DNA from 2 places in the Arthrobacter sp. AL05 genome. Region 1 is predicted to be linked to the other one. Evidence: predicted binding sites of a transcription regulator. Region 1 holds the regulator's gene; the other holds the start of a gene.
What was found. Region 1 encodes LexA, which represses DNA repair genes until DNA is damaged. Its sites were predicted from a motif close to TCGAACANNTGTTCGA; they were not measured.
Positions count from the first base shown of each region.

Region 1 (14,685 bases):
TCGGTGCCGAGGGCCGCGGGATCGGCTTCGGGGCAGCAACCGGCTTCGGTGCTGCCGCCGGAGCGGCCGCGGGAGCCTCCGGAGCCGTGGCTGCGGCCTTGGGCGCTGCCGGGGCCTTGCTAACTGCCGGCTTGGCGGCGGCCTTGGGCGCCTCACGCTTCGGAGCGGCCTTGGCGGCCTCCTGCTTCGGCTTTTCCTGGACGGCAGCCTTAGCAGCCGGGGCCTTCTCTGCCGCGGCGGCCGGAGCCTCGGCGGTTTTGGCAGCGTCGGCCGCGACGGCGTCAGCCTTGACCGTTTCCGCCGGCTCTTCGACGACGTCGGGGACGGTTTCCGCTGCCAGGGCTTCCGTGGCCGGAGCCGCTGGCACGGCCTCCTCAGCTGCTGGCGCCTCGGTCCGGACCTGGTAGCCCTCGGGAAGAAGATCCGCGAGCGACTGGGTCAAGGGTGCATCAGGTGCCGAGGTTTCGACGCGGCCTGAAGCTTTGGCTTCGTTCTCGGCTTTGGCGTCCGCCCGCTGCGACGCCCGGCGGGCTTCTGCCTTGGCTTCTGCCTTGTTCTTGAGCGGGCCAACGACCATGACCATGTTGCGGCCGTCGATCCGGGGACTGGACTCCACGACGCCAACCTCGGCGACGTCGTCCGCGAAGCGCTGGAGCAAACGGATGCCCATCTCGGGACGCTGCTGCTCACGGCCTCGGAACTGGATCATGGCCTTGACCTTGTCTCCGGCGCCGAGGAAGCGGAGCGCGTGGCCGCGCTTCGTCTCGTAGTCGTGGGTGTCAATCTTCAGGCGAAAGCGAATTTCCTTCAGGACCGTGTTGGTCTGGTTCTTCCGGGCTTCACGTGCCTTGACGGCGGCTTCGTACTTGTACTTGCCGAAGTCCATCAGCTTGCACACCGGAGGCTTGGCCTGCGGTGCAACTTCAACGAGATCAAGATCGGACTCGGCAGCCAAACGCAGGGCATCCTCAATACGGACAACGCCTACTTGTTCGCCTGCAGGGCCGACCAGCCGCACCTCGGGGACGCGGATACGCTCATTGATTCTTGGCTCGCTAATGTTAAGGCTCCTGTGTTCGTAAGGGGGTATTCCACCGGCAAAAAGAGAAGGCCCCCAATTGCCGGAGCAATCGAAGGCCTCGAAGATCGGCGCTGCCGGCCTCGAATGAGGCGGCATACATCCTGCCGGGCTGACGCCCGGGAAGAATGCCCGACCAGGTACCCGGCAACCTTACTTCTTGCGAAGCTTCCCGAAGGAGAGCGGCTGACGCGGGTGGGAGAGAACTCCGCTTGCAAACTGAAAATCGATTCTACAGAACAAATTCCGTCCGACGCACCTCCATGACGGGCATGGCGGGTTCGGACTTGTCCCGACGCTGGGCCGCAGCGGTGAACTAACGGCGCAAACAGTGGAATAACGACAATCAGTCGGTCTGTGACAAGCTTACCAGCATGAGCACATCAGAGCGTAATTCACACGTTTACGAGCCCGCCGACGCCCAAGGCGACGTTTCACAGCAGATCCGCGACATCTCCGAGGTGCCCGCAATCGAAGTCATCACCACCGCCGCAGTGCACCTGATGAGTGCCGCAGCAGTGAAGCTTGGGCTGGCCGCCGAAGAGAACGCCGACGAACTCAAGGACCTTGACGAGGCACGCAAACTGATCACGGCGCTGGCCGGACTCGTCACCGCGGCGGCGCCTGAAATCGGTTCCCAGCACGCCGGACCGTTGCGCGACGGGCTGCGGTCCCTGCAGCTGGCCTTCCGAGAAGAGTCCGTCATCCCGGACGCCCCGGGCAAGGGTCCGGGCGAAAAATACACCGGCGCAGTCAACTAGGCACCACCGGCAAACCAGCGAGTACGCGGGGACGGCGGGCAGACCATTGTGGTCCGCCCGCCGTCCCCGTTAAAGCCGTCGTCCATGCAACTGCCGGGCCAGCGGCGGTCCGTCCCGGCCGGGGCTCAGGCTGAAGCGAGGCGCCGGCGGCGGCGTTGCTGCAGCACCAGGCCCACGAGGCACAGGAGCACCCCGCCCGCCCCGACCGCCAGGAATCCGGTGGTGGGCCCGACGCCGTCGATAAAGACCCCGGCAAGCGGTGCGCCGAACGCGACGCCGCCGGTCAGCGCCGAGCCGTACCAGCCCATCGCCTCGCCGCGGCGCCGCTCGTCGACGAGCTCGGCAACCTTCTCCGAGGCGGCCGACAGCACCGGCGCGCACAACAGTCCCGGCAGCAGCGAAAGGATGCTGAGTGTCCAGGTGTCCTGCGCCAAGGACATCGGGATGGTCAGTGCGGACATACCAAGGAGCAGCAGGATCGGCGAGATCGGCCGGTGCATGGCGCCATACAGCAAACCACCGATCACCGACGCGGCGCACCAGAAAAAGAAGACCAGTCCGATCTCACCCTGGTGGCCACCGGTTTCGAGGGCGGCCACGATCCCGACGTCGGTGCCGCTCAGGACCATCCCGGCACCGCCGGCAACTGCGAAGACCGCGGCGACCGCGGTGGTGAACCAGCTGAAATTGTGGATGACCCTGCGCCGGAGCCCGGCCGGCGCCAGCCGCCTGTCCTCCGCGGCGGCAAGCGGGACGAATTCGGCCGCGGCTTCCTGCAGGTGCGCCGGGGCGGCTGCCACGACGGCGGCTTCGGCGGCGTCCTGCTGGCTGGCGCCAAAGACCGCATCGGACTCACCGTCAGACTCGGCACTGCGGGTCGGCGGGTTGAACCACATCAGGAAGAGCCCGGAAACCGAGGTGGCAATGCCGACAATTGTCAGCCCCAACACCGACTGTCCGGCGGTCGCGACCAGGGCACCCGCTGCGGGTCCGATCATAAAGACCAACTCGGTGGAGATGGCGTCCAGGGCGAAGGCCGTCCGGCGCTGTTCGCCGGAGGCCAGCACGCCGAGGGACTGGCGCACCACACTGAAGATCGGCAGCGTCAGCAGGCCACCAACAAAGACCAGCGGCAAAAGCACTTCGTAGGACACGTGCGGCACCACTGACCAGATGACCGCCTCAGAGACGACGGAGGGAATAAGCGCGCGGCGCAGCCCGACAGTATCTACCCGCCGTCCTCGCCAGGGTGCACCGACGGCAATGCCAATTGTCATCACCGCGGCCGCTGCCCCGGCAGCCGCATAGCCTTGGCCGAGGGTCAGCACAATGTGCAGGGTCAGTAAGACGCCGGCAGCGGAGTGCGGGATGCGGGCCACCATTCCGATCAGCAGGAGCCGCCTGATCGGCTGAACGGCCAGCAACTCCCGGTATATCGCGAAGTTCACGGATCACATCCTTACTGGTCGTGCCCGGGCCGGCGGAGTCTCCCCCGCCGGCCGGGGCCTATTCCGCCGCGCGCTGCAGTTTGACTTCGATCGAGTCAACCCGCTCGGCAAAAACTTCATTCCGCGCCCAGGCGTCATTAAGACCGGACACGATGGCCTGGACGCCGGCGGCGTCGAGTCCGTCTTCAAGGTACAGCAGCACCCGGAGTTCCGGGCCGGAGCCGCCGCCGGGAAGCTGCCTTCCATCGGCCGCAAGCGAGGCGACTCCGCCGCCACAATGAATTTCCACCCGCCGAACGGCAGGAAAGCCAACGGCGGCCGCCCCAAGGCTCCGGGCCAGCTCCGGATCAGCATAGGACGGTGTCCAGCCCCGCTGCTGCGCGAGGGCCCACACTGCCGGCCGCCGAACCACAAAGGTGATCGGAGAACCCGGGTCCAGCACCAGCAGTTCCGCGCCCTCAGCGACCGCGGAGAGTGCCGCGCGGGCGGCATGGACCGCCACCGGGCGAGCATGCGGGTGCCAGGCGGCGAGCGAAGCGGCGGACGTGAACACCGGCATCGCCGTCCGGCCGTCGGGCGCCTTGAGGGTCACGAGGGCCATATCGGCCTGCTTGTCTGAATGCAGGTCCGCAACGCCAACGCCTTCTTCGGCGAGCGTGGCGAGAATCGGCACAAACACCCGCGCGGTCGACAGCGCGGCCACCACCGCCGCTTCGTCGCCGGCGCCGGCGGCCAGTGCGGTCAGCGCCGCGAGGTAACCGGCGTCGGCTGCGCCGTCGTCGTTCTCGAAGTTGTGCACGCTGGCAGCTTCGCCGGCCAAGGTGCGGCCGGACCAGGGCTGGCCTGCCGAGTCTGTCGGACCGCCGGCGCCGGCCAGGGCCGCCGCGATATGACCGGGCAGCGGCCGTGCCGGGGCCCGGTCACCAGGCGTGCGCTCTTCCCCGGAGAGGTGCTCCATGCTGCGCGCGCGCTAGCGGCGGCCGGCGGCGTCGAGGGCTTCAGGCAGGGTGAAATTGCCGTTGTAGAGGGCCTTGCCGACGATCGCGCCTTCGACGCCGAGCGGCACGAGGGAGCGCAGGACCTTGAGGTCCTCGAGGCTGGAAATCCCGCCCGAGGCTACAACGGGTTTGCCGGTCTTCTCCACCATCTGGCGCAGCAGTTCCACGTTGGGCCCCTGCAGGGTGCCGTCCTTGGTGACGTCGGTGACGACGTAGCGGGAGCAACCGGCTTCCTCGAGGCGTCCGAGGACGTCCCAGAGGTCCCCGCCTTCCTTGGTCCAGCCGCGGCCGGCCAGTGTGGTGCCGCGGACGTCCAGGCCGACGGCGATCTTGTCACCAAAGCGCTCGATCACCCGGGCGGTCCACTCCGGGTTCTCCAGGGCGGCGGTGCCCAGGTTCACGCGGGCTACGCCGAGGTCAAGAGCCTTCTCAAGCGATTCATCGTCGCGCAGGCCGCCGGAGAGTTCGACTTTGATGTCGAGCCGGCCAACCACTTCGCGGAGCAGTTCGGCATTGGAACCGCGGCCGAAGGCCGCGTCGAGGTCAACGAGGTGGACCCATTCCGCGCCCTGCTGCTGCCAGTTCAGCGCCGCATCCAACGGGGTGCCGTAGCTCGTTTCGCTGCCGGCTTCGCCCTGGACGAGACGGACTGCCTGGCCGTTGACAACGTCGACGGCGGGCAGCAACTCCAGCACGGGCAGCGGGGTTTCGGTGGTCATCGTGGATCCTCAGCTCTTCAGGGACGTCGGGTGGTCAGGGTGCGGCGTGGAGTCGGTTCAGCGGGAGTCGGTTCAGCGGGAGTCGGTTCAGCGGGGGGGTCAGGCGGCGGGAAGCGTCAGGAGGTACGCGGCGAGCAGCGCCATCCCGGCCAGGACATAAAAGACCGCCTGAACCCAGCGCGGACTCTTCTGCTGGCGGAAGGACAGCGCACCGCCGACGAGCAGCCCGGCGAGCCCCATCAGGACCAAGGACCACATCTAGGCGGTCCCGGCTTCCGGGGCTGCGTCGGCCGGGGCGGCCCTCGGGCTTGTGGCTACCGCCGTCCCGGCTCGTCCCCGCAAACCCCCGACCCAGTTCCGGAGCAGGCGGGCACCGGCGTCGCCGGACTTTTCGGGGTGGAATTGGGTGGCGCACAGCGGGCCGTTTTCCACGGCCGCAATGAACGGCGCCCCGTGCTCCGACCACGTAACGAGCGGCGCGCTCATCCGAGGCTGGACCACCTCGAAGTCCCACTCCTGAACACCGTAGGAGTGCACGAAGTAAAAGCGTTCGCTTTCGACACCTGCGAAGAGCCGGGAGCCAGCCGGAACGGAAACCGTGTTCCAGCCCATGTGCGGTACCACGTCGGCGGGGAGGAGCTCGACCTTCCCCGGCCACTCCCCCATGCCTTCGACTTCGGTGCCGTGCTCGACGCCGGCTTCGAAGAGGACCTGGAGGCCAACGCAGATGGCAAGCACCGGGCGGCCCCCGGCGACGCGCCGGCCGATCATCCGGATGGCGTCCACGGCTTTGAGTTCGCGCATCACCGTTTCAAACGCGCCCACGCCGGGGACCACGAGGCCATCGGCGTTGAGCACATCGTCCGGCTTGGAACTGAGGATAACCTCGGCGCCGGCCCGTTCGAGCGCGCGGACGGCAGAACGGATGTTTCCCGAGCCGTAGTCGAGCACCGTGACTGTTGGCTTGCCCTCGGGCGACGCTGGCTTCCTGCCGGCATCCGGGTTGGTGATGGCGCCGTCCTTCAGCACTTTGCCGGTCACAGGGCACCCTTGGTCGACGGGATGCCTTCGACGCGCGGATCAGGCTCAATGGCCGCACGCAGGGCCCGGGCAAAGGCTTTGAACTGGGCTTCAACGATGTGGTGCGGATCCCGGCCTGCGGTGACGTTCATGTGCAGGCAGATCCCTGCGTGCAGGGTGATCGCTTCGAACACATGGCGGGTCAGGGAACCGGTGAAGTGTCCACCGATCAGGTGGTACTCCTGGCCGGCAGGCTCGCCGCCGTGGACGAGGTACGGGCGGCCGGAAACATCCACCACGGCGTGCGCAAGCGCCTCGTCGAGGGGGACGGTTGCTTCGCCGAAGCGCCGGATCCCGGCTTTGTTGCCGAGGGCGGTGCGCAGGACCTCGCCGAAGGTGATGGCGACGTCCTCGACCGTGTGGTGGACGTCGATGTGTGTGTCCCCGGTGGCCTTGACTGTTATGTCGATCAGGGAGTGCTTGCTCAACGCCGTCAGCATGTGGTCATAAAACGGGACCGAGGTGCTGATGTCCGAGACGCCGGTTCCGTCCAGGTTGATCTCGACAAGGACGGAAGATTCGCTGGTGGTCCGTTCCATGCGTGCGGTCCGGCCCTCGGTAGCGGTTGATCCGGGGATGCTCATGTGGGTGTCCTTTGGATGACGACGGTGCCCGGCGTGCAGGCAGTGTGGATGTCCGGTGTTAAGTCTAGGCGGGCGGCGCTGCGCGGCCGGCCAGGAGTCGCTCGAGGGCTCCGAGGAATGCTGTGGTTTCCGTCTCAGTGCCCGCAGTGACCCGCAGATGCCCGGGGATGCCAACGTCCCGAATGAGCACACCCGCGTCCAGCAGCCCCTGCCAGACCTCGTGCGGACTGTCGAGACCGCCAAAAAAGACGTAGTTCGAATCAGAGGCAGCAGGCTTGAGGCCCATACGCTGCAGCTCGGCAACTATCCTGTCCCGTTGTCGCTTGATGTCCTCAACATCCGCCATCAGGGCGACCCGGTGCCGCAGGGCGGCCAGGGCTGTTGCCTGGGTGATCGCCGAAAGGTGGTACGGAAGCCGCACCAGCCGCAGCGCATCGGTGACCTCGGGCGCTGCCGCCATGTAGCCAACGCGGGCACCGGCAAGGGCAAAAGCCTTGCTCATGGTGCGCGAGACGATCAGGCGCTCCCGCCCGGGCAGGAGGGTGAGGGCGCTCGGCGTGCCGTCGTGGGCGAACTCGTGGTACGCCTCGTCGACGATCACTATCGTCTGGCTGGCTTCGCCGGCTTCGTACACGGCCTTCACCACGTCCAGGCCCAGACCCGTACCGGTGGGGTTGTTCGGGGAACACAGGAAGACGATATTCGGCTGCAGTTCCCGGACCTGGCGGGCGGCCGAGCCGGCGCTCAGGCCGTAGTCCTCGGCACGGATGCCCGTGATGTATCCGGTGTCCGTTCCGGCGGCCAGCAGCGGATACATAGAGTACGTGGGAGGGAAACCAAGGGCAGTGCGCCCCGGACCGCCGAAGGCCTGGAGGATCTGCTGCAGCACCTCGTTGGAACCGTTTGCCGCCCAGATGTTCTCCGCGCCCAGCCCGTGGCCCAGGTATTCCGCAAGGGCTTCGCGCAGCTCCGTAAACTCGCGGTCCGGATAGCGGTTCAGGCCGGCGGCGGCAAGGGTAACCGCCTCCGAGATCGCGGCGAGCACATCGGCCGGGACACCGTGGGTGTTTTCATTGACGTTCAGCAGGATGGGAACGTCAAGCTGCGGCGCACCGTAGGGCGTCAGTCCGCGAAGATTGGTCCGGAGGGGAAGTCGGTTCAGGCGCTCTAACTGGTCAGTCACCTCACTAGTTTAAGTGAGATCGCCGCGGGCCCGGAAACTGTGACACCTGACCCATCGCTCAATGGCCCTACGTGGACGGAATGAAAAGGGCCTGGCCCGGCACCACGCGTGCCGCCTCGAGGTTGTTCAGCTCGATGATGTCGGCAACGACGTCGCGGGGGTCACGGCTGGGCACCACGGCGGCGGCAATGGCCCAGAGCGACTCCCCCGGCTGCACCGTCACGGTGACAGTTGGTGTGGGTGACAACTCAGCGGTGGACTCTGCCGCTTTGGCGGGCGCGTTGAGGAAGCCGCTCAGGGTCAAAATCAGTGCAGCCAGCAGCATCAGCGGCACGCCGATAAAAACAAGGCGCCCCCGGCGGGTGAGCTTCAGCGGCGCCTGCCGGGCACGCGGCCCGCGGACGGCGTTGAGCTGCCGGCTGCCGGGGCTGTCCTGCACGGCAGGGGCGGACCCGCCGCCGGGTGCGCCGGCGTCGTGCCGGCCGTAGTTGCCGAATGCGTCGCGGCCGAAAGTGTCGTGAAACGCGCTTGATGCTGACATGAACTGAGCCCTTCCTGGACCATACTGTGCCGCCCGGCGCACTCCACATACGTGCCGCCAACCGGCCTAACTTTCGAACAAACAACCGAACGCCATGCCCTGCACGGGCAACTAAGTAATAGAACACATGTTCGAATCTTGTTAGTTCTGTTTTAGCACTTATTAACGAACATTGTCGAGACTCGCTAGAACAAATGTTTGAAAAAGCGGTGTGGCTGGCCTAGGTTTGACTCAAAGAACAACCACTTCTGCAGTTGATCAGCAGGGTCTGACATTTCAGGCCGGAAGTTCCCGGCGGCCGCAGCCACGGCAGCCGGGCGGAACGGAAAGGCGTTGGCGAACATGGCAGCACAAGCCACTGGCGGCAGGGCCACCCAGCGGGGCCCGCAGGCTGCCCGGCCACCGAAGAGCCTTACCGTTCGGCAAAAGAAGATTCTGGAAACTATCCAGCGCTCCGTGACGGACAACGGCTACCCGCCGTCCATGCGCGAGATCGGCGACACGGTAGGACTGGCCAGCCTCTCCAGCGTCACCCACCAGCTCGCACAACTGGAAAAGCTGGGTTACCTGCGGCGCGACCCGAAGCGCCCGCGTGCCATGGAAGTGCTGATGCCGCTGACCCTCGATGAGGGAAGCACAAAGATCCCAGCCGCCAAGGCCGGCGGGCTGCGGACCGTGGGCGGGCTGTCCGTGTCCGAGTTGAGCAGTGCCACCGACACCGCCATGGTGCCGCTGGTGGGCCGGATCGCGGCCGGCGGTCCGATCCTGGCCGATCAGGTCGTTGAGGACGTGATGCCGTTGCCCCGCCAGCTGGTGGGCCACGGCGAGCTGTTTATGCTCAAGGTCGCCGGGGATTCCATGATCGATGCAGCCATCTGCGACGGCGACTGGGTGGTGGTGCGCCAGCAGGGCGACGCCGTCAACGGAGATATCGTGGCCGCGCTGCTGGACGACGAGGCCACCGTTAAGACCTTCCGGCAGCGCGACGGCCACACCTGGCTGCTGCCGCAGAACACGCAGTACGAGCCCATACTCGGCGACCACGCCGTCATTATGGGCAAAGTCGTCTCGGTACTGCGCTCGCTGTAGCCCGCGTTGGTGCCGGCTTGATCCGGCCACGACCCGGCGCGCCGGTAGCCCGGCCGCGGCCTTATGACCCCCGGCACGTTCGGCCCGGTTCCCCGCCCCCTTATGTTCCCTGCCCCTTAGGTTCGCTGCCCCCTGAGTTTCCCTGGCCCCTGATGGAGAGCCGGCGGCGGGAATGCCGAGGGCCCGGTGCTGCAGCCCTGGCCCGGTTCAAGGAACCGGGTGGGAGCACCAAAACACTGCAAACCGTCCCGTCAGCGGCCGCTAGTTGGGCTGCCCGGATTCCTTCCCAAGCCGTTCGAGGGCAGCCATGGCGACCACGGGATCGGTGGTGGGCCAAAATGGCGGCAACGCCGCCCGGAGGAATCCGCCATAGCGTTCGGTGGACAGCCGTGAATCCAGCACAGCCACCACTCCCCTGTCCGTGGTGGTCCGGATCAGCCGGCCTGCGCCCTGGGCCAGGCGGATGGCGGCGTGGGTCGCGGAAACGCTCATAAAGCCGTTGCCTCCGGCCTGTGCCACGGCGCGGGACCGGGCAGTCATCAGCGGGTCATCGGGACGCGGAAACGGAATCCGGTCGATCACCACGAGGCGGCAGGAGGCGCCGGGCACGTCAACGCCCTGCCACAGGGACATGGTGCCAAAGAGGCAGGTGTCCGGTTCATCGGCGAACTGTTTTACAAGCGCGGTCATGGTCGAGTCGCCCTGGCATAGGATGCTGACGTCCAGCCGCGGCCGCATCGCCTCGGCTGCGTCCTCGGCGGCGCGGCGGGACGAAAACAGGCACAGCGCCCCGCCGCCGGAGGCGCGGATGAGCTTCTCGAGTTCGTCGAGGGCTTCCGGGGACGTGCCGCGGCCGGGCTTGGGCAGGTGCTTGGCGACGTAGAGAATGCCTTGTTTGGGGTATTCGAAGGGTGAACCGACGTCGACGCCGGTCCAGCTGGGGGCCCCGGGGCCGACCAGGCCCAAGCCGCCGGCGGCGGGTTCGAACGCGGAGCCGATCGCCAGGGTCGCGGAGGTCAGGATTACAGTGTGGTCCGCGAAGAGGCCCTCACGGAGCCGGCCGGCGACACTGAGCGGAGCGATGTTGACCAGGGCGGGCGCGGACTCGTCGGGCTGGGAGTAGCCCTGCTGCGGGTCAAAGGTGCTGTTGCGGGAAAACCAGACCACTTCACGGTTTTCCCGCGCCGCCAGCAGCCGTTCGCATAGCTCCAGGATCACCATCAGGCGCGAGCGCGCCAGCTGGCGGCCGCCGTCGGCCGTGTTGGCGCTGTCCCCCTTGGAATCCGAGAGGGCCGCGCGGCACGCGTCCCGCAACTGGTCGACACAGTCCAGCTGTTCACTGTTTAACCCGTTCGGCATCAGCCCGCCGGGGACGCCCTCAATGGCAAGTTCCAGGTTGGCGGCGGCGTTGTTCAGCGCGTCCACCGTAATGCCGGTGTGCTTCCGGGCCCCGGACGCGGCGGCGTGCACCATCGCGACGGAGAGCTGGCCGGAGACCGCGCCGGTCACGCGGTCCTGGAGTTCATGGGCCTCATCGACCACCACAACATCGTATTCCGGCAGCACTGCGAGGCCCTCGAAGGCGCTGACCGCCAGCATGGCGTGGTTGGTGACAACAACGTCGGCGTCCGCGGCGTTCTGGCGGGCGAGTTCGCTGAAGCACTCTGCCGCCAGCGGGCATTTTTGCGCGCCAAGGCACTCCATCGAGGTAACTGAGACCTGCCGCCACGCACGGTCGGTGACCCCTGGCAAAAGCTCATCCCGGTCTCCCGTCGAGGTGTCCTCGGCCCAGTCGCGGAGCCGGACGACCTCCTTGCCGAGCTGGGAGGACGGGCCGCCCATCGCGGCGGCAAAATGCGGCACGGAGGTATCCTCCCCGAGCGAGAAGAGCTGGCCTTCGGACGGCTCTTCCGAAGGGAAGCCGCCGTCGAGCTTATGCCGGCACACGTAGTTGGACCGTCCCTTGACGAGGGCAATTTTGACCGGCCGGTCCAGCGCCGGGGTGATGGTCTTCAGCAGCCGGGGCAGGTCCCTGCCAACGATCTGGGTCTGCAGGGCGAGGGTGGCGGTGGAGACCAGTGTGGGCTTGTCGCTGACCAGCGAGTGGGCGATCAGCGGGATCAGGTACGCGAGGGATTTGCCGGTGCCCGTGCCGGCCTGGACCAGCAGGTGGTCGCCGCTGTCAATCGCGTGCGCCACCTGCCGGGCCATCTCGTGCTGGCCGTCCCGGCTCTGGCCGCCCATTCCCGCCACGGCGCGGTCGAGCAGTTCGACGACGAATTCCGCACCGGCCCGGGCACCTGTTCGAGCCGGCGGCTTTGCGTCCGGTTCAGTCCCGGCAGGGTCCACCGCCGCCGGGACCGCCGTGGCCGCGTCCTCCGCTGCCCGGGCGGTTCCCGCCGGGTGGTCCGTGTCGGCTTCCGCCCCGGTCACCGCTGCCTCAGTCATTGCTGATGAACGAATCCAGTTCAGCGGCGAAGCCTTCACGCACCATCACCACGGCACGGGTGCCTGCTTCCTCGTGGTCCAGGCTAAGGATTTCGGCGTCGGTCTCGTGCAGCTTGCTGAGCAGGTCCCCGCGGTTGTAGGGAATCATGAGTTCCAGCTTCACGCTGGGCCGCGGGATGCCTTCGCTGATGGCTTTGAGAAGTTCCGGGATACCCTCCCCGGTGCGTGCCGACGCCACAATGTGGCGAGGTTCGCGCTGCTTAAGCCGTTCGATCACAAAGGGGTCGGCGGCGTCGGCCTTGTTCAGGACGATGATTTCCGGCACCTTGCGGGCATCGACTTCGCTGAAGACGGCCCGGACGGCCGCGATCTGGCCTTCCGGATCCGGGTGCGAGACATCCACGATATGCAGGATCAGATCCGCGTCCGCGACTTCCTCCAGGGTGGAGCGGAATGCCTCCACGAGCTGGGTGGGCAGCGAACGGACGAAGCCGACGGTATCTGCCAGCGTGTAGCCCAGGCCGTCCGAGGTTTCGGCTTTGCGCACCGTCGGATCCAGCGTGGCGAACAGGGCGTTCTCCACCAGGACTCCGGCGTCGGTCAGGCGGTTCAGCAACGAGGACTTGCCGGCATTGGTGTACCCGGCGATCGCTACCGACGGCACGGAATTGCGACGGCGGTTGGCCCGTTTGGTTTCCCGCGCCGGCTTCATTGCTGCGATTTCACGGCGCAGCTTGGCCATCCGGGTGCGGATCCGGCGGCGGTCCAGTTCAATCTTGGTTTCACCGGGACCACGCGAACCCATGCCGGCGCCGGCGCCGCCTACCTGGCCACCGGCCTGGCGTGACATCGAGTCGCCCCAGCCGCGCAGCCGTGGAAGCAGGTATTCGAGCTGCGCGAGTTCCACCTGGGCTTTACCCTCGCGGCTCTTGGCATGCTGGGCAAAGATGTCCAGGATCAGGGCCGTCCGGTCGATGACCTTGACCTTGACGATGTCCTCCAGGCTGCGGCGCTGCGAGGGTGCCAGTTCGGCGTCGACGACGACGGTATCCGCGCCGGTGGACATCACAATGTCCTTGAGCTCCTGGGCCTTACCGGAGCCGAGAAAGGTACCGGGATCGGGTTTGGGGCGGCGCTGGACGATCCCGTCGAGGACCTCCGAACCCGCGGTCTCGGCCAGTGCGGCGAGTTCGCGGAGCGAATTCTCGGCATCCGCGAGGGTCCCTTCGGTCCAGAGCCCGGCCAGGACGACGCGCTCAAGTCGAAGTTGGCGGTATTCGACTTCGGTGACGTCTTCAAGCTCGGTGGAAAGCCCGGCGGTCCGGCGCAGTGCGTGCCGTTCCTCGAGGTCCTGTTGGTCGCCGTCGTAGCTGCTGTGCTCTTCGCCCCGCCGGGAAATGGCCTGCGCCTTGCCGAGCACCGAGGCGGGCGCACCGGCAGTCTGGGCTGGCTCCCGGGCAGGGTTGTCCTTGGCGAGGATCCGGTCGATGACAGCCTGGATTTCCGCAGGACTCATGTCCTGGGCTGCTGAATCGGGTCCGGTGTTGGGCTGACTGGTCATGGTCTCCTTTAGAGGTTTGGCAGTTTCAGAATAGTGCCGATCGGTGCTGCGTGGGGCGGTATTCGCGCTGGGCTGACGACTATTGGTCAAACGGGACTCCTGGGTTGCCTGAGGCAACGGCGCTTCGGGCATAAAGGGCTCCTCATCGGAGCGGCGGGAAAGGGAACAGGCACGGTTGGCGCCTTGAGAAGGACGAGAAGCTTCGCAGGCCGCGCCGCAATAAGCACTGCCAATCTCCAAGTGGGACGGGCGCCAGCGGTGGGTCCATGTCGGGAGCATCGTGGGTGGCGCGCTGAGCGGAAGGTGACTACCTGCGTCGCTGCGGGGACGGGATTTAACCCGGGCCATTTAATCCGAGCCTTTAACCCGGGCCTCTAACCCGCGCCTTTTAACCCGCGCCGGCTACTTGAAGTTCAAGAACATGCTTTTAAGCCTAGCAGACGGCGAAGTTCCCCCGGACCGGACGCACTGGCCTCCGCCCGGCGGCGCACCTGGCTCCTGCCGGTTTCCCATCCGCGCAGGCAGGCAACTAATCTGGCAGGTTATGGAGTCTGTACACTATTTCACCGCCCAGCCGGCCGGGCCGTTCACCCGCAAGCCACTCACAGTGGAACTGGCCGGGGCAACCCGGCAATTGCAGACGTCCTCGGGCATCTTCAGCCCGGACGGTGTCGACAAAGGCACTGCCGTGCTGCTGGCCGAGGCCCCGGCGCCGGCGCCGCAGGGGACATTGCTGGACATCGGTTGCGGCTGGGGCGCGATCGCGCTGACTATGGCCCTGCGGGCACCCCACTCACACGTCTACGCCGTCGACGTCAACGAACGCTGTGTGACCCTGAGCAACGAAAACGCGGCGCTGCTGGGACTGAAGAATGTCACGGCCAGCACGCCCGACGCCGTCGACCCTGAGCTTCGCTTTGACACCATCTGGTCCAACCCGCCGATCCGGATCGGCAAGGACGAGCTGCACGCACTCCTGCTCCGGTGGCTGCCGCGGTTGGTTCCGGGCGGCTCAGCTTGGCTGGTAGTGCAAAAGAACCTCGGTGCCGATTCCCTTCAGCGCTGGCTCGCAGCGGAGCTGGACAGCGGCTTCACCGTGACCCGGGAGAGCACGTCGAAGTCGTTTCGAATCCTTCGGGTCAGGAAAGCGTCCCACTAGCGACGATCACGGCGGGGCCGCTGAGTTCGACATGCT
Region 1 is NZ_JASBRC010000002.1:421,941-436,625, reverse strand. Features, by position in the region: gene infC (translation initiation factor IF-3) at 1-1,045, opposite strand, end outside; gene QK287_RS04275 (DUF1844 domain-containing protein) at 1,453-1,839, shown strand; gene QK287_RS04270 (MFS transporter) at 1,965-3,287, opposite strand; gene QK287_RS04265 (SseB family protein) at 3,346-4,245, opposite strand; gene priA (bifunctional 1-(5-phosphoribosyl)-5-((5-phosphoribosylamino)methylideneamino)imidazole-4-carboxamide isomerase/phosphoribosylanthranilate isomerase PriA) at 4,258-5,004, opposite strand; gene QK287_RS04255 (hypothetical protein) at 5,104-5,262, opposite strand; gene hisH (imidazole glycerol phosphate synthase subunit HisH) at 5,263-6,045, opposite strand; gene hisB (imidazoleglycerol-phosphate dehydratase HisB) at 6,042-6,668, opposite strand; gene QK287_RS04240 (histidinol-phosphate transaminase) at 6,733-7,851, opposite strand; gene QK287_RS18500 (LysM peptidoglycan-binding domain-containing protein) at 7,919-8,392, opposite strand; gene lexA (transcriptional repressor LexA) at 8,735-9,481, shown strand; gene QK287_RS04225 (ATP-dependent DNA helicase) at 9,743-11,929, opposite strand; gene hflX (GTPase HflX) at 11,922-13,490, opposite strand; gene QK287_RS04215 (methyltransferase) at 14,035-14,649, shown strand; gene dapF (diaminopimelate epimerase) at 14,630-14,685, opposite strand, start outside.

Region 2 (14,685 bases), on a different contig from region 1:
GACCCTGAGCACTACACCGCCCATGAACCGTTGCTTAACTTCAACCGCGCTCAGATCGTGTTTGCGGATTTCGACCAGGCCTGCAAATTTGTGCGGAAAACCATGGAGCTTCTAGACGGTGCCGCCTTCAGCGAGGGCGGAATAGACATCACGACGATGGATCCGACGGACGATACCTCTTTTCGGGCAAGCGTCTGGTTTCCGCCGGAGCTTCTGGCGACCATCACGCGGCTCTGGGTGGAATTCGAAACCACAGTTCCACCGGCGGCGGGGCAACTGCCGCAAGACGAAACGGCTCTCCAAGGATAGTGCGCATGCCTTGCAGGTATCCGTGTACCGTTACCTGAGCATGGAGCGGGCAACAGCCGGAATGACTCTGTTCGGGCGGCGAGGACAAGGGGACCATGACGCCTACGAGAATTGCCATCGATAGGGCAACCATTGAACCTTGGGTAGCAGTGGGTCAATCAGCGCGGTTGATGACCGACATCCTTTCGCAGGTAGGGGAGCCGCTGAAGGGCTCCAACTTCGAGACCATCAACGACCACTATCCTCCAGAGCGTTCGTCTGATTGGTGTCGCGAATTCCTGGCTGCAGGGCTTGAGCACATGGTGCTTTGGGCGGATCACGTAGCTCCTCTTCGGTTTCATGAGGAGGCTGTCGTGACGCACACGTTCCGGCCGGTGCAAACTTTGTCTCGTGCTGCCATCGAATCTGCCGCACAGGCGGTATGGGTGATGGATGGCGGTTCCGCGCGAGAATGCGCCCGACGCCACATCTGCCTTTTACTTGAGGATCTTGATGAGCAGCGTAAAGCCGCGACGGGAGACGAACGCAAAGGCCGCCTGAAGCGGGCTCGTCAGATCGTTCTGGATCGTCTTAGCCCGTATGTCGAAGAGAACGACTTTGGTCAGTTCCCGGGATACATGTATGTCGTGAAAAAGGCCGCTGCCACGTTAGCCGTCAAGGGATCGGCAGACGCCGACTTGGTGGATCCAGCGGTTGTTGAACGCCTGTGGCGAGCCTCGGCTGGGTCGGCCCACGGCAAGCGTTGGCCCTCATTGGAGCTTCAGATCGTGGATCCTGGAAGAGAGATTTCCCCAGGTCAATTCGAAGCTCACAGAGCTCCTGATCCGGTTGCTATTACAAAGATCCTCGATCTCGCGAATTCAATTCTTACCTACGGGGTCCTCCGCTTCGCTGACTTCTCAGGCTATGAACCTCAGCTACCGGTGATGATGGGTGAGGCCCAGAAGAGGCTTTCGGACCGCATTCCCAAGCGAACCGATTTGTAGTCTTGTGGTTCCCTATTCACGGCGACAGCTGACGTGGGAAAGAGAGAAGGCTGCCCCTGAGGCTCGCAGTCCTGCCGGACAGGCTTCAGCCGGGTCCCATCAAGGCAGTCTCAGTTCTAAGGAACTGGAACTCTATGGCCATTACGGATTGAAGCATACGCTTATCGACGCCCAGTTCAGTCTGGACCAAGGAGACGCGGGCGGTTACTGGGCCGTTAGTCTTGCTAAATGAGGTCGGACGAAATGCGGCGCATGATGTTGACCAGCTGGATCACGCTATCGGCGGCGATGCCGGCATCCCTTCTGGAACCGGTCCCTCGATGTTTAACCGCCTGGGCAAACTCAATGGTGGCTCTAGCAAGTTTGCGGAGCTCGGCGTTAGTCGCACCCTCAAGCTCCACCTCGACGTAGCGATCGAGCCTTTGCTTTGTGTTGCTGACCGGTGGCTCGGCTTCACCGTTGCGGAGGTGTCTGTTCGAGTCGTAGACGGTCGCGCTCAGGGATTCGAGAACAATGACGCAGTCATTGCCGACGTTGCGGAAGTCTTGCTCGGAGCGGGCTTGGCTGAAGTGTCGGCGCAGTTCGGCTAGTTCTTCATCGACTCGGGGCCACCCGGTCGTTCCTCGGGGAGAGATTGGGTTACTGAGCGTTGACTCAATCTTTGAGAGTTCCAGCTCGACCAAGCGTTCGTGGATGTCGTCAAACAGGCGGCTCAGGATGTCCCGTCGGGCTTGGTAGCTGTTTGCGGCTCCCTCCCTGATCCAGAATTGACGGAATGTCCGGAAATCTCTGAACGGCGGAGCAAACTCAATTCGGAGGCGCTTTAAAACCTGTCGCAGCGCGAGCAATGCCCGGGCGGAATCGTCATCATCCATTCGCTCGTCAGCGTAGGGATTGCCACCGGTTCCGAATGTCTCGAACTCATCATGCACAAGACGAGCCAGGGCAACCGCTGCGTCGACGTCCGTTATCCGATCCAGGGACCCTGTCAGGACACCTTCGATCATTTCCCGGTTCAGGTTCCGGGATCCCTCCAAAGAGTTGTCAATCCAAAATTCATCTGCGCGCATTGAATCAGACTATTTCGCTTGGAACTAACCCGGCGTTTGCTATCGCACAGTCAGGGCCCGTGTTGTAGCCGGTCATGTGCGATGAGGTCTGGTGGAACGGGAATGAATGTCAAGGCCCTCCTGCAGATCGCGTTTCCGCAGGCGCTCAACACCTTCCCAAGGAGCTGCTACCCGGCCGAGAAACTCATCCCGCACAAATTGCTGATAGCCGCCTTCCTCAAGGTGACCGTAGTGAACTTCCCAGCTGTCCCCGCGAGAGGGCGATAGCTGCCCGAACGGTAAGCCGGTACTCCTCCAGACGACCGTAAGTGCCGGATCGTAGAGGCTCTCATGGGTAGTGATCTTCCCGTAATTCACCTGTCCGGGCACTCCACTGGGTCTACCCTTCGGCGGGCCGGCTTCAGCTTGGTTCTTTGCCCTATCTCGTTCCCTTTGATCCAACAACCGGTCGAGATGATCCTGGCTCACAAGCACCAAACCGAACAGACTAACGCCTGCTCTTAGTAACTTGCCGAAAGGTATCCAGACCTTGAGACGCCACCTATGGGAAAAGAGGGAGAGCAAAATGGCAACCGCAGTCACTCCGGCAATCCAAACCGCAGACCCGAGAAGGGCAAACTCCATCTGCTGCTGCCAAGTCAGTGACTTCCACCATCCGTCGTCGGCGAACAGATGACTCTGCTCAATTAGAGGGGTCACAGAGCCGAGCGGAATCAGTAGGGGGAGGCAAAGCGCCCAAAAGAAGCGTTTGACGTGGGGTTTGAGCGCAAGCTCGTCTTGGTGTCCATCAGATTGCACCGTCAAAGCTTATAGGCGGCGAGGCAGGGTAGTGGCGGGCAACCGGAGCATCCTGAAAATCAGTGAGCCTCCCGCACTGCGTTCCCGACGGAGCCCTTTGGCAGACGGTGCCAGCTCGCCAAAAGGAGCCGAAGTGACGTGCTGAAATTGATCATGGACCGCAACACCTTAGAGCGAATGGGTTTCCGAGAATTTCAAACCATGCTGGCTATGGACCCTATGGCCCCGCCGCTGAGTTACGGGGCATACGTTGTCCTTCGCCCTTCTTCGGACGAGCCCCGGTTTCTAACAGAGAGTCGAGGGGGTCGCTTTAAGGGGCAGGACCGAACCGTGCGCCCTGCTGACGCTCTCAGGCGAAGCTGGGTGCCGCATACGCCTGTCCTCTATATCGGAGGTGCCGGCATGAGGGCCGGTCAGAGCACGCATCTGCTTGGCCGCATAGATTCGTATCGGCAATACGGTCTTGGCCTCCCGAAGTCCCACGCCGGCGGATGTCGGGTCTGGCAACTGGCCGATTGTGAGGAACTCCTGATTACGTGGAAGGAGACCCCTGGAGTCCCAGGCTTAGTCTTGGAACAAGGTTTGAGGAAGCTATTTGCCGACGACCACGACGGAGCAAGACCCTTCGCAAACGGACCTTTAAAAAGAAGGTAGCGCCGGTAACTAGTCGTTGCTGCCGCCCCATGTTTCTCGAAAGACGGTGACACGCGGTGAATGTAATTCCGGGTGTTCCGCTTCCAAGGAACTGGGACGTTTTTGGCCGTGATCCAAAATTGTGAAGGGACCGCGCGGATGAATGGCGAATCTGTGTCATCAGGGCGGGGTAGTCTGACGCCAGTCGAGATTTGCAGCGGGGGTCACTTGTGTCAGGTGCAGAATGGGAGTTCGCTTCCTCGTCCTATGAGCCAGAAACGGAGACTGAGTATGCACAGGCCAGAATGCCTGGTCGCCTATACACCTCCAAAACGTTCGCCAACCGCAACTCAAACTCATCTGACTACGGTGAACCGAGCCGCTTTGTTTACCAAGTGTTCGACGACGATGGCACGGCCTCGTCATTGCAACGAGAAGGTGAAGAGTGGGCAGTCACCCCGATTGCTGGCACCCGCTCACAGATCAAGGTTCTGATCTCGAGAGAAAAGGGATCCATCGTGGATCTCTGGATCCAACGTGTGCCGGTCGTAGGCTCTGGATCGGTAGTCAAAGAAGTCCTGCGAGTCCGGCGTGAGGATGCCATTCGATTGGCGGAGTTCTTTCGCCGTCTCATGCTCATTGAGCCCAACGGCGCCGGGACTGCTACAAAACTCGACGAAGAAACTCTCTCCACGCTGCTGAACAACCCCGAATCGGCCAGCCGGGTGTACGAGTCGCAGGCGCCAGCGGTTCGCGCCCTAATCGCCGACGATGCCCAGGCGCAGGATGTCGTTGCTCTTGCTGGCAGACGGGCCGCCCTTGAGCGGTTTCGAAGAATGCTTGAAGACGATGCCTTCTTCGACTCGCAGATTGAAGAGAACAAGGGAATGGAATCGGTTTGGCAGAAATTCTTCGAGACCAACCCTTGGGTCTTGGGCGTCGGTCTCGGTACACAGCTGTTCACATCGTGGTCAGAAGAGAAGCTTGAGCAGATCGTGAGAGGGCACTCAATCGCGGGTGATGGCAAGCGTGCGGACGCGGTGCTACGAACAAGCGGACTTGTTCAATCAATGGTGTTCGCGGAGATCAAGCACCACCGGACGCGTCTATTGAAGGACGAATATCGTCCGAGCGTTTGGTCTATGTCGAAGGAACTTGCTGGCGGTATCAGCCAGGCCCAGGTGACAGTCCACCAGGCTGTCGCAAACGTGGGAGAACGAGTGGCTCGGCGTGGTGACGATGGCTTCGAAACTGCCGACTTGACCTACTTAATCCGCCCACGTTCCTTCTTAATTATCGGAAAACTTTCCGAGTTCAAGAACGAACAGGGACAACACCACCCTGAAAAAATTCGTTCATTTGAATTAGCGCGGCGCCACCTTCAAGAACCCGAAGTCGTGACTTTTGATGAGCTTCTAGCAAGGGCGGAATGGATAGTGAGTAACTCTGCCTGAACTAGATCTTCGTCTCAGACGAGCCGCGGCGCAGGGCGTGTCCCACCAAAGGTGTCGCGGTTCCAAGGTAGTGGGACACATTTGTCCGATCATCCGTTGAGCCTTTCCAGCAGCGGTTCGCAACAGAAATGTCAGTTCGTCGGCTCATACTGTCCGCATGATCGAAATACGTCCGCTCTTCCCGCGCGGCTGGGAGCCCTCTGAGCCCCTCGTCGCGTACAACAACGCAGACGGGCAGGTTGTCGCCGCGGAGGCGATGAGCCGCGGGAACGGCTCGTACTACGACCTCTACGGGTACCAGGGCTCCAAGGACATCGTGTGCATCGACTGCAAGTAGGTCGGCCGCAATGTTCCGCTCCATCGCTCTGCGGAAGAGTGCTGTGACGGTTGGTTGGAGCTGCCCGCCGGGGAGGAACTGGAAGCCCGGGCAGAAGGTCCCGTCGTCGATGACCCGGACGAGCTGGCGCATGACCGGTTCGGGGTCGTCCATGAGCTCGGAGAGCCGGCGGCGCATCTGCGGGAGGTCCGGCAGTGTGAACTCGGTCCGGATCCCGGCCCAGGTCTGATCGCTGATGGTTTGAGGAGTCACTATTGCCTAGTCGCTGATGTTTTCCAGCAGCCACTGGGTGGAGAGCGGGTCCCGGCGGAGCGTAACGGTCCGAAGATCCGAGGTGGTGCCGGAGCGGACCTGGACCCGCCAGAATTCGATGCTGACCAGGTCGCCGCTGCCGACGGCGGCTGTGCGGCGGGTGTCCCACCACGCGTCCCGTCCGTACCAGTGCTGGGAATCGGTGTCGGGATCGACAAGCCAAATTTGCCCGTCGTGGCGGATGGCGAGGGGTTTGCCCGAAGTGTTGGTCCGGACCTGCAGGTCGTGGGTCTTGGGGGCGGTGTCGGTGATGGTGCTCATGGGGTGGTGGTTCTTTCGTGGTTCTTTCGTGGTTCTGTCGTGCAGGTGGTTTAGGCGGCTTTGACGAGGGGGAGTTCGTCCCAGTGGGTGGTGTAGCGGGGGGAGAGCATGTCCCGTTTCATGGTCCAGTCCGGCCCGCCGCGGATGCCGCCGTGGCCCAGGCCGATGGAGCCCCGCCCGTACCGGCGGGTGATGTCTTCGAGGAGGGTTCCGATGTGGCGTTCCTCGTGCGGGTTTTCGAACAGGGACAGGGGTGCCTGGTTGCCGGTGGGCCGGAGGTCGGTGACGATGATGCCGGCCCTGGCGTACCGGATGCCCTCCACAATGCGGGGCAGCAGGGCGTGGGCTGCTTTGGTGAGGATCACCGGGTCTGCGGTGGGCATGGGCAAGGCCACGCTGACGGTGGGGTAGGAGGTGTCGTTGGGGTTGGAGTGTGAGGTGCCGGCGAAGGCGGTGAGGACTTTGGCCTGGAGGCCGTGTTTGGCCAGCCGCGCGGAGGCCTGCTGGCCGTAGACGCTCATGACTTGCTTGATCCCGGCTGTGGTGGTGATGGGGGTGGCGAAGGAGCGGGAGAAGATGAGCTGGTCCCGGCCGATCCGTTCTTCCTCCATCGGGATGCAGGGGGTGCCCTGCAGTTCCAGGACGGTGCGCATCATGACGACGGAGAAGCGGTCCCGGATCATGACCGGATCGGCCCGGGACAGGTCAAGGATTGAATGGATCCCGAGGGCGTTGAGGCGTTTGGTCAGCCGCGTGGCGACACCCCAGATCTCGATGACCGACAGGCGCCGCATCAGACCTTCCCTGTCCGTAGCGGGCACGGAGTCCCAGTGGCAGACCCCGCCGAAGGCAGGGTTGTTCTTGGCCCACTTGTTGGCCAGTTTCGCCAGGGTTTTCGTGGGTGCGATGCCGACGCAGACCGGCACCCCGACGTTGCGCCTGACGGTCGCCTTGATCGTCCGGCCCAGGGTCAGGAGGTCGTCGGGGGTGCCTTTTACGCCGAGGAAGGCCTCGTCGATGCTGTAGACCTCGAGCCAGGCCGAGTACCGGCCGAGGAGCTCCATTACGCGGGCGCTGATGTCGCCGTAGAGCTCGTAGTTGCTCGAGAGGGCAACGAGTCCCCATTCCTTGGCCCGGGGTGCGATTTTGAACCACGGCTCACCCATGGCGATGCCGAGGGCTTTGGCTTCGGGGGAGCGGGTGACGGCGCAGCCGTCGTTGTTCGAGAGGACGATGACGGGTCGGCCCTCCAGGGTGGGGTTGAAGGCCCGTTCGGCCGAGGCGTAGAAGCAGTTCACGTCGATGTGCGCGATCTGTGGCAGCTGCCGCATGACCGCAGGTTTGGACACGGTCCGGGCCCTTAAAGGTGGTGCAGGCATCGGGTGGCAATGCCCCACACGACCAGCTCGGACAGGGACGGTACCCGGATGTCCGGGTACGCGGGGTTCTCTGCCTGCAGCACGACCCCGGCGGCCGTGATCCGGAACCGTTTGATGGTCAGTTCCCCGTCCAGGACCGCGACGACCACGGACCCGTCCACCGGCTCCAGGGCACGGTTGACGATCAATTCGTCACCATCGCTGATCCCGGCCCCGGTCATGGAGTCCCCGGACACCCGCACCACATAGGTGGAGGTGACGTCCTTGATCAGGTGCTCATTCAGGTCGATCCGCCCGTCAAAGTAGTCCTGCGCGGGCGAGGGATACCCGGCCGCGACAGCGACCGGAGAGATCAGCACCGACAACAACGACGCACCCGCATCTATCACGCGGGGACCAATAAGAACGCCCACAACACACCTTTTATTCGAATATATCTTCGAATAATCATAGCTCCTGGCCCCGACAAAAAAGTGCCGAACGCCGGGATCGGCCTCCGGCCGGGGGCCGGGTTGAACGCCAGTGGGGACAGCTTCGAGCTGTGCGGAGGGCTCCACCTGCCCCCAATGGGCACAACCCGGCAAGCGGCACGCTGTACGGAGGGAAAGTCGGGACGCGGGCCTTGGGCGGGGCATGAGGAAGCCTCCACGCGAATCAAGGACTCAAACGTGGAGGCTCCCGGTTCTCCAAGCTGGGGGGACTGGAGAACCAAAAGTAACTCTACTGGCCACCCTGCCGTCACGCCGCTGGGAAACGGGAGCTTCCCGTCACACCCTGGGGCGGCGGCCCCGAGTCCGCCCGGTCTGCCACCCGGGGACAGCGGCTTCCAGAAGCGCGGCCTTTTCAGGGTCGAGGTCGCCGCGACGGTGTTTGAACCGCTGGGTGTGGATCCACACCCCAAGGGTGTGCTCCCGTTCCGAGACGTAGTCGTGGTGGCGGGGCCAGTCGTTGTCCTCGGCGCGGAAGTCCACCAGCTGGGCGAGCCGGTCATGCCACCGAGCCTCATCCGCTGCCGCCCTGGGGTTCCCTTCCCACCGGGGGACCCGGGCGAGGCCGTCCCGGTATGCCGGGTCCAGCGTGCCGTCGGCTGCTTCGCGCCGGCGCTCCGAGAGCCACCGCGCCATCGACTGCTCATTTTTGTCCCCGGACCGTTCGCGGGGGAACCCGCCCTCGGCGGTGATCCAGGCGATGATCTCCTCCATGCGGGCAACGTCCGCGGGGGAGGGGCCGGCCGTGGTCGCGGCCGCGGCGTGGTGTGCTGGTTCGAGGCCCGGGTCCTGGCGGCGGGCGATGACCAGGTGGTAGCCGACGGTGGCCGGTTCGGCGCGCACCAGGTCGGCGATGCGTTGCCGACTCAGTCCGAGCCGGTACATCAACACCCATTCCGCGTCCGGAGCGCGCCGTAACCGCCTGTCCATGATGGAGCCCATCCTGCCACGCCCCCCGCCAGGCAGGCCGGCGACGTGGGCGGCCACCGCCGCAGCGCAGCCGGGAACCCGGCCGGGCCCCCGGAGCTCCCGGCGGAGCGGAGAGGGCCCGCCGGGCCGGGGAATTCGGCGCGGTATTGCCATCAAGTAGTAGGAGTAGTAGTTTTGTTACTACTACTACTACTACCGAGGTTGTCGCCGTGGCGTTGAGTGTGAAAGACCGTGTGTTTGCTGCTGCGGAGCAGATCAGTGCCGAGCGCCGGCCGACCGTCTCGACGGTGCGGGCCGCGGCGGGTGTGAGCAACGCCGACGCCACCCGATACCTGAAGGAATGGGTGGAGGAGAAACAGGCCGCGGGCGGCCAGGTCGCCGCGACGCCGGCAACAGTGCTGGAACAGGCCGCGCGCCTGGCCGGGGCATGCTGGGCCGAAGCGTCCACCGTGGCCAATGAGCGGCACGCCGCCGCGGAAGCGGTCTGGGCGCAGGAGAAGAAGGACCTGGGCCAGGAGATCTCCGAGCTCGTCGCCGACCTGGACAAGGTCACGGGCGAGAAAGACGCCGCCGTCACCGAACTCACCGCCCGGGTCAACGCACTGAAAACCCAAGCCGCAGAGATGACGGCGCAGCTAGAGCAGGCACGCGCCGCCGAACAGCAGGCCAGCGCCGCAGCCGCCGATGCAGCGGCGAGGGTGGCCGCGGCCGAGGCCCGGGCAGAGACCCTGCAAAAGGCCCACGACGCGCTCCTGCAGCGCATCGTGCCGGAAACCCCGGACAAGAACGACCGGGACCAAAAGAACCAATAGAGGAATCCCCCGGCGTTGAGCTGCGCGGGAGGGGCACGACCTGACTCCTTGAGTCGGGGACAGAAGGCCCGTCAGGGAACCGCTGACTCTCGTGACCTTCGTGCTGTCCCTGACCGCGCTGGCGAGCCTCGACTGGCCTCTTGTGGGGCCGTATCCGGGGCCCGGATCTGGCAGGACTCTTAGACCGCCGGCGCAGGCCGTGCCCGCCCCGCCGCTACCTTGGAGGCTGGGCTTCCGCGACCGGGAACTCCCGCAGCGTTGCCGCTACTGCTCTGACTGCTGCCGGGTCTTCTGTCCAGGGCCGGCCCGTGCGGGTGCAGGCATGGAAGTTTGTCAGTTCCGATGCCTCCTGGGCCGCCGCCAGCTCGGCCCACGCCTCTTCGAGGTCCATGAGCTGTTCGGCCGTCGGCGGCTCCCTCGTTTCCAGGGCGCCCGCCTCGGGCGTTGACTTACCGGTGCCGGCGGTTCTCGGGCGTTTCCCGAAAAGACTCCGTAACCCCATGTGCTGCCCCTTTTGATTGGAATGGCCGGCCAGGAGGTGCTGCTCGGGAGAGAAGCGCCTGCCACTGACGGGACCCGTCCACCCCTAGCAAGACCCTGATTTCCGCTTCGCTCCAACCAGGTTTTGGGCGTCCGCTGGCGCGGCCGGCTGTTGGGTCCAGTGCCTCCGTCGCAGCGCTCCGGTGACCCTGGCCCGCATCTCACGTCTGCGACGTTTTTGTGTTGCTGTCCTGCGGATTCTAGGCGTCCGCTCCAGCCCGTCCAGCCCCTCCTTCGTCGGGGCCTGCGGTGCAGGGAATGTCCCTCCGGCGCTCCTTCGTCGCTGATTTCCTTCAGGAATTTCCTCCCCCTTGCCAAGGTGGACAGGCCTCCGTCGGCCGCCGAGCAAGCGAGCTTGCCAGCAACAAAAAACAACTGTGAGTCTTTACGTGGTTGGTCTGGGACTAGCTGGCAGTGTTGATGCCGGTCGTTCTGCCTGGCGCGTGACTCGAAAAAACAATTGCCCCCAAGGAGGGTGCGTTTCCCCCGACTTGTCCGCGCTGGGTGGAGCGGCCGGCGTTGACCTGTCCCACGTCGGTGGCTTGATTAGAAGCTTGCCCAGCCCCTGGAGGTTGTGGCTCATCACAGTATTGCCTCGAAGTGACATCTCCCAGGTTCAATGCCGGTCGTGATGCGACCAGTCTTGCCCGTTCGAAAGGAAGGAAGTGGCCGCGTTGACTATCGTTGCGCAGACCCGCCCATTTGTAATTGGTGTGGACTGCCACGCCCGCACACACACCTACGCCATCATCGATGCCAGTACCAAGCGACAGATCGCGTGCGAGCAGTTCCCGACCACCGCGGCAGGGATTTCCCGCGCACTTACCTGGGCTGGCCGACGGACAGACGGCGATATGGGCTGTCTATGGGCCGTTGAGGGTATCGGCTCTTACGGGGCACGCCTGGCCAGGGCAGTAACGGACGCCGGCTACGACGTCGCCGAAGCACCACGAATGAACGCCCGACGTCGCCGGGGGATCGGCAAATCCGACCCCCTGGACGCCGCCGCCATCGGAACCGCAGTCCTGGCCATAGAGGAGTCCCAGCTTCGAGCCCCGCGCCGGGACGAAGGAACCCGTGCCGGACTCAGGATCCTGAGCGCAGCCCGGGATCAGTTGACCCGGGACCGAACAATGAACGTCAATGCACTCATCGCCTTACTCCGGGCACACGATCTGGGAATCGACGCTCGTAAACCTCTGGTTCCCGCCCAGATCACCACAATCACCAGATGGCGGGAACGACAGGAGCCGATCGAACTATCGATCGCGCGCGAGGAAGCAATCCGGTTGGCGCGCCGCGTTCTCGAAGTGACCACTCAGCTGACTGCGAACCACAAGCGCATGACAGAGCTGATTCAGCAAAGCCCCGCTGCGCCGCTGTTGGAGATGGTGGGCGCCGGGGCTGTCACCGTCGCTGCTGTCCTGACAGCCTGGTCGCATCCAGGAAGGGTTCGCAGCGAAGCTGCCTTCGCCTCACTGGCAGGGGTGAATCCCTTGCCAGCCTCAAGCGGTAACACTATCCGGCACAGGCTCAACCGGGGCGGTGATAGGCGCCTCAACCGAGCCTTGCACACCATCACGATGACCCGGATGGTCCACGACCCCGGAACACGGGACTACGTCACCAAACGCACCGAAGAAGGCCGCAGCTACCGTGAAATCCGCAGGTCCCTCAAGCGTTACATCGCCCGAACGCTCTACCGCCAGCTCAATACCCTTTACGCCACCGTGGAACCCGCTCGATCCTCCACGTTGCCGGGGCAGACCCTTGCGCAATAGGGGGCACCGGTTGAGCATGCCGGACTTCGGCTTGATTTATGGTTCAGGTGGTGTTCGGTGGAGGAACCTTCACCGGACAGTTGAAACCATGTCGGGACGGATGGTCCTCGGTGAGGTGAAATCCGAGTTGTCCACGACGATCGTGGCACGTTCCCAGGGTCGTGCAGCATCGAAGTAGAGACGCTGTCCTCCGATGTAGCGGCGCATCGTTGGGTGCTCCGGGTCGGGGTTGCTGCCGTTCCGTACTGCCATTCGTGCCGCGGTTACGGTGAACGGAACGTCCAGGAATACCGATGCATCCCAGTAGGAGGTGACTTCATCGCGGTGCAGGAACATACCTTCTACAACGACCAGCGCATCTAATGGGGCGCGAACGAATTCCGCTTGTTTCATTCGGTCGGTCGCTGAGTCATAGGAAGCCGGCGAGTACCAGCCGTCCCCCTTTGGGCCGAGTGGAGCGAGCAACTGATCCTGTAGGGCCGCGTAGTTGTAGGTATCCTTCCAGAATCCTTCGGGTGAAGTACATCCCTTGGCATGCCTCACGGGCGAGGGGTTCAGAAAGTCGTCGGAGTGGATGACGATCACGGGTCGATTCTGGATCTCGAATGCCAGGTTTGCGGCGAAGGATGTCTTGCCACTGCCGTCCACGCCGTCGACTGCCACTAACCGGCGCCCTGGACCGACGGCGCTGAGAATGTCAGTGGCCAGTAATCGCATGAACTGCTTCATATCGCCATTTTCCTATAAGCGGCCCCTAGCCAGCGTCCGCACGCGGATCCCTTAGCGGAGCGCGCCGCAAAGGTGCGTTTAACGAGACCCGAGAATGACGACAGGCGCCGGCGTGGAACTTTGGCCGGGATAAGGACCACTAAGGGTTAGAGGGCGTCGAGCCAGTACCGGCGCTTTCCGCCTCGGCTGTCCTCGTAAATGCCGCCGTTCTTTTCGATCGTCGCCCGCGAGCCGGCGTTATCCTCGTCGCACGTAACCAAGACCCGGGAGATTCCCAGCTCCCGGGCCATTGGCAGGGCATCACTCAACGCCTTGGCGGCGTAACCGCGCCGACGCGCAGACGGCCGCACGCTGTATCCGATGTGTCCACCTTCGTTGAGGAGGAAGTCGTTCAGCTCATGTCGGATGGCCAGAGAGCCAAGGAAAGTGTCGCCGTCCACAATCCACAAATACGTGCACGGCACATATCCGGGCTTCCGCGGGCTCTCCGTCAATGCGTCGTTGACGAGTGCGTCCACGAAGCGCCGGAATGAAGCAGCATCTCTGAGATCCTCAAGCGACCAGTCTTCACCGCCGCCACCGTCCCGGTGGGCTCCATCAAATTCGGCGGACCCCTCCAACCAGGAAGAGTGATAACTCGTGTTCGGAGTGATAAGGGTAGCCATCACACGATCGTATTCGAACGCTTGGCTTTCAGCCCGCACCTGCATCCGGACCTTGCGCCCGCAAGCCGATCCCTCACCGGACATCTCTCACTCGTCCTTCTCAGCTTCAGCATGACTGTGCAATGAGGGGCTCGGCCCGCCCGTCTGCTCCGGCTAGGAGGGGATGATCGAGGCCTCTTCCACGGATAGGAGCCGGGCGTAGTTCAAGCACATGCTGAGGCTTTCGTTTGCAGGGACACGGGCACCGTTCAGGGAAACCGACACACCCTCGGACAGAGGCGAACTATCGGGAAGAACCAGCGACTCACCATCGAATTTTGTGCCTTCTGGAAAAACCAATGTGTAGTCATCACCGTCTTCGGCGCGGACGATAAAGCAACCAGCTCCGTCATTGCCGAGGCGTCCGGTGAGCTGTGCTTTTTCTCTCGGAGCGGACGACGGGCCAGAATGAACCACGGCCTTTTTGCCGCCATCACTGAGAAGTAACTCGGTTGGCAACTCCTGCTTCACCGAAGGAGAGACGCTGACAGTGGGAGATTCTTGGGCTGCCGCGGCGCAGGAGGCCAAGGAGAGAGCAATGACGCTCAAAGCGCCGAAGGAAAGTGCGTTCTTCATTTCTGTCCCCAATCAGAATTGTTGTGTTGCCTTAGCCTAAAGCTGTGGCGGAAACCGGGCATCAACTCGACTCTTACTGAAACGAAATTGGTACCAGGTTGTCTGTTGGAACATCTCTTCCGGTGTGATGCTGGGACGAGCAGCCAGTTGGAGCTTGAGGTCAGACGGTCAGCTTCTGCCTAGCGGACGCGAGCCTGGGCAGCGACGACGACCTCTAGCCACAGCCGCCCTGTAGAGGATCCCCTATCGGTCGGCCGCATCCTCGGCGCGGGTGAGAACCTTTTGCGCATCGGTAGGCTAAGCCCATGTCATTGGGGGACGCGGGACAGCCGCAGGCAGTTCGGTCACGCAGAGTGGTCCTTGATGCGTATGCGCTCATCAAGGGCTGGCTCATCGCCACCACGCTCTGGGTGGGCGTGCTGCTGGTCCTGGTCGCAGCGGTCTATGGCGTGCCCGCCGCGCAGGATGGAGCCGACGGCTACGTGTGGGGCCTTTTGGGCATGGCGATTCTGTATCGCTTCGGAGTTTCCCTGGTAGTCGCGGCGCCACTGGCCTGGATGCTGGCCTATCTTTTGCGTCCGGTCCA
Region 2 is NZ_JASBRC010000015.1:7,825-22,509, reverse strand. Features, by position in the region: gene QK287_RS15845 (hypothetical protein) at 1-309, shown strand, start outside; gene QK287_RS15840 (hypothetical protein) at 480-1,295, shown strand; gene QK287_RS15835 (hypothetical protein) at 1,520-2,365, opposite strand; gene QK287_RS15830 (hypothetical protein) at 2,438-3,163, opposite strand; gene QK287_RS15825 (Shedu immune nuclease family protein) at 4,027-5,250, shown strand; gene QK287_RS15820 (hypothetical protein) at 5,408-5,587, shown strand; gene QK287_RS15815 (hypothetical protein) at 5,846-6,160, opposite strand; gene QK287_RS15810 (Y-family DNA polymerase) at 6,211-7,491, opposite strand; gene umuD (translesion error-prone DNA polymerase V autoproteolytic subunit) at 7,521-7,952, opposite strand; gene QK287_RS15800 (helicase associated domain-containing protein) at 8,307-8,957, opposite strand; gene QK287_RS15795 (DNA-binding protein) at 9,167-9,769, shown strand; gene QK287_RS15790 (IS110 family transposase) at 10,984-12,090, shown strand; gene QK287_RS15785 (uridine kinase) at 12,160-12,753, opposite strand; gene QK287_RS15780 (GNAT family N-acetyltransferase) at 12,966-13,484, opposite strand; gene QK287_RS15775 (hypothetical protein) at 13,638-14,099, opposite strand; gene QK287_RS15770 (hypothetical protein) at 14,405-14,685, shown strand, end outside.
Region 2: the regulator LexA is predicted to act here: its motif matches at 7,967-7,982, upstream of umuD (translesion error-prone DNA polymerase V autoproteolytic subunit).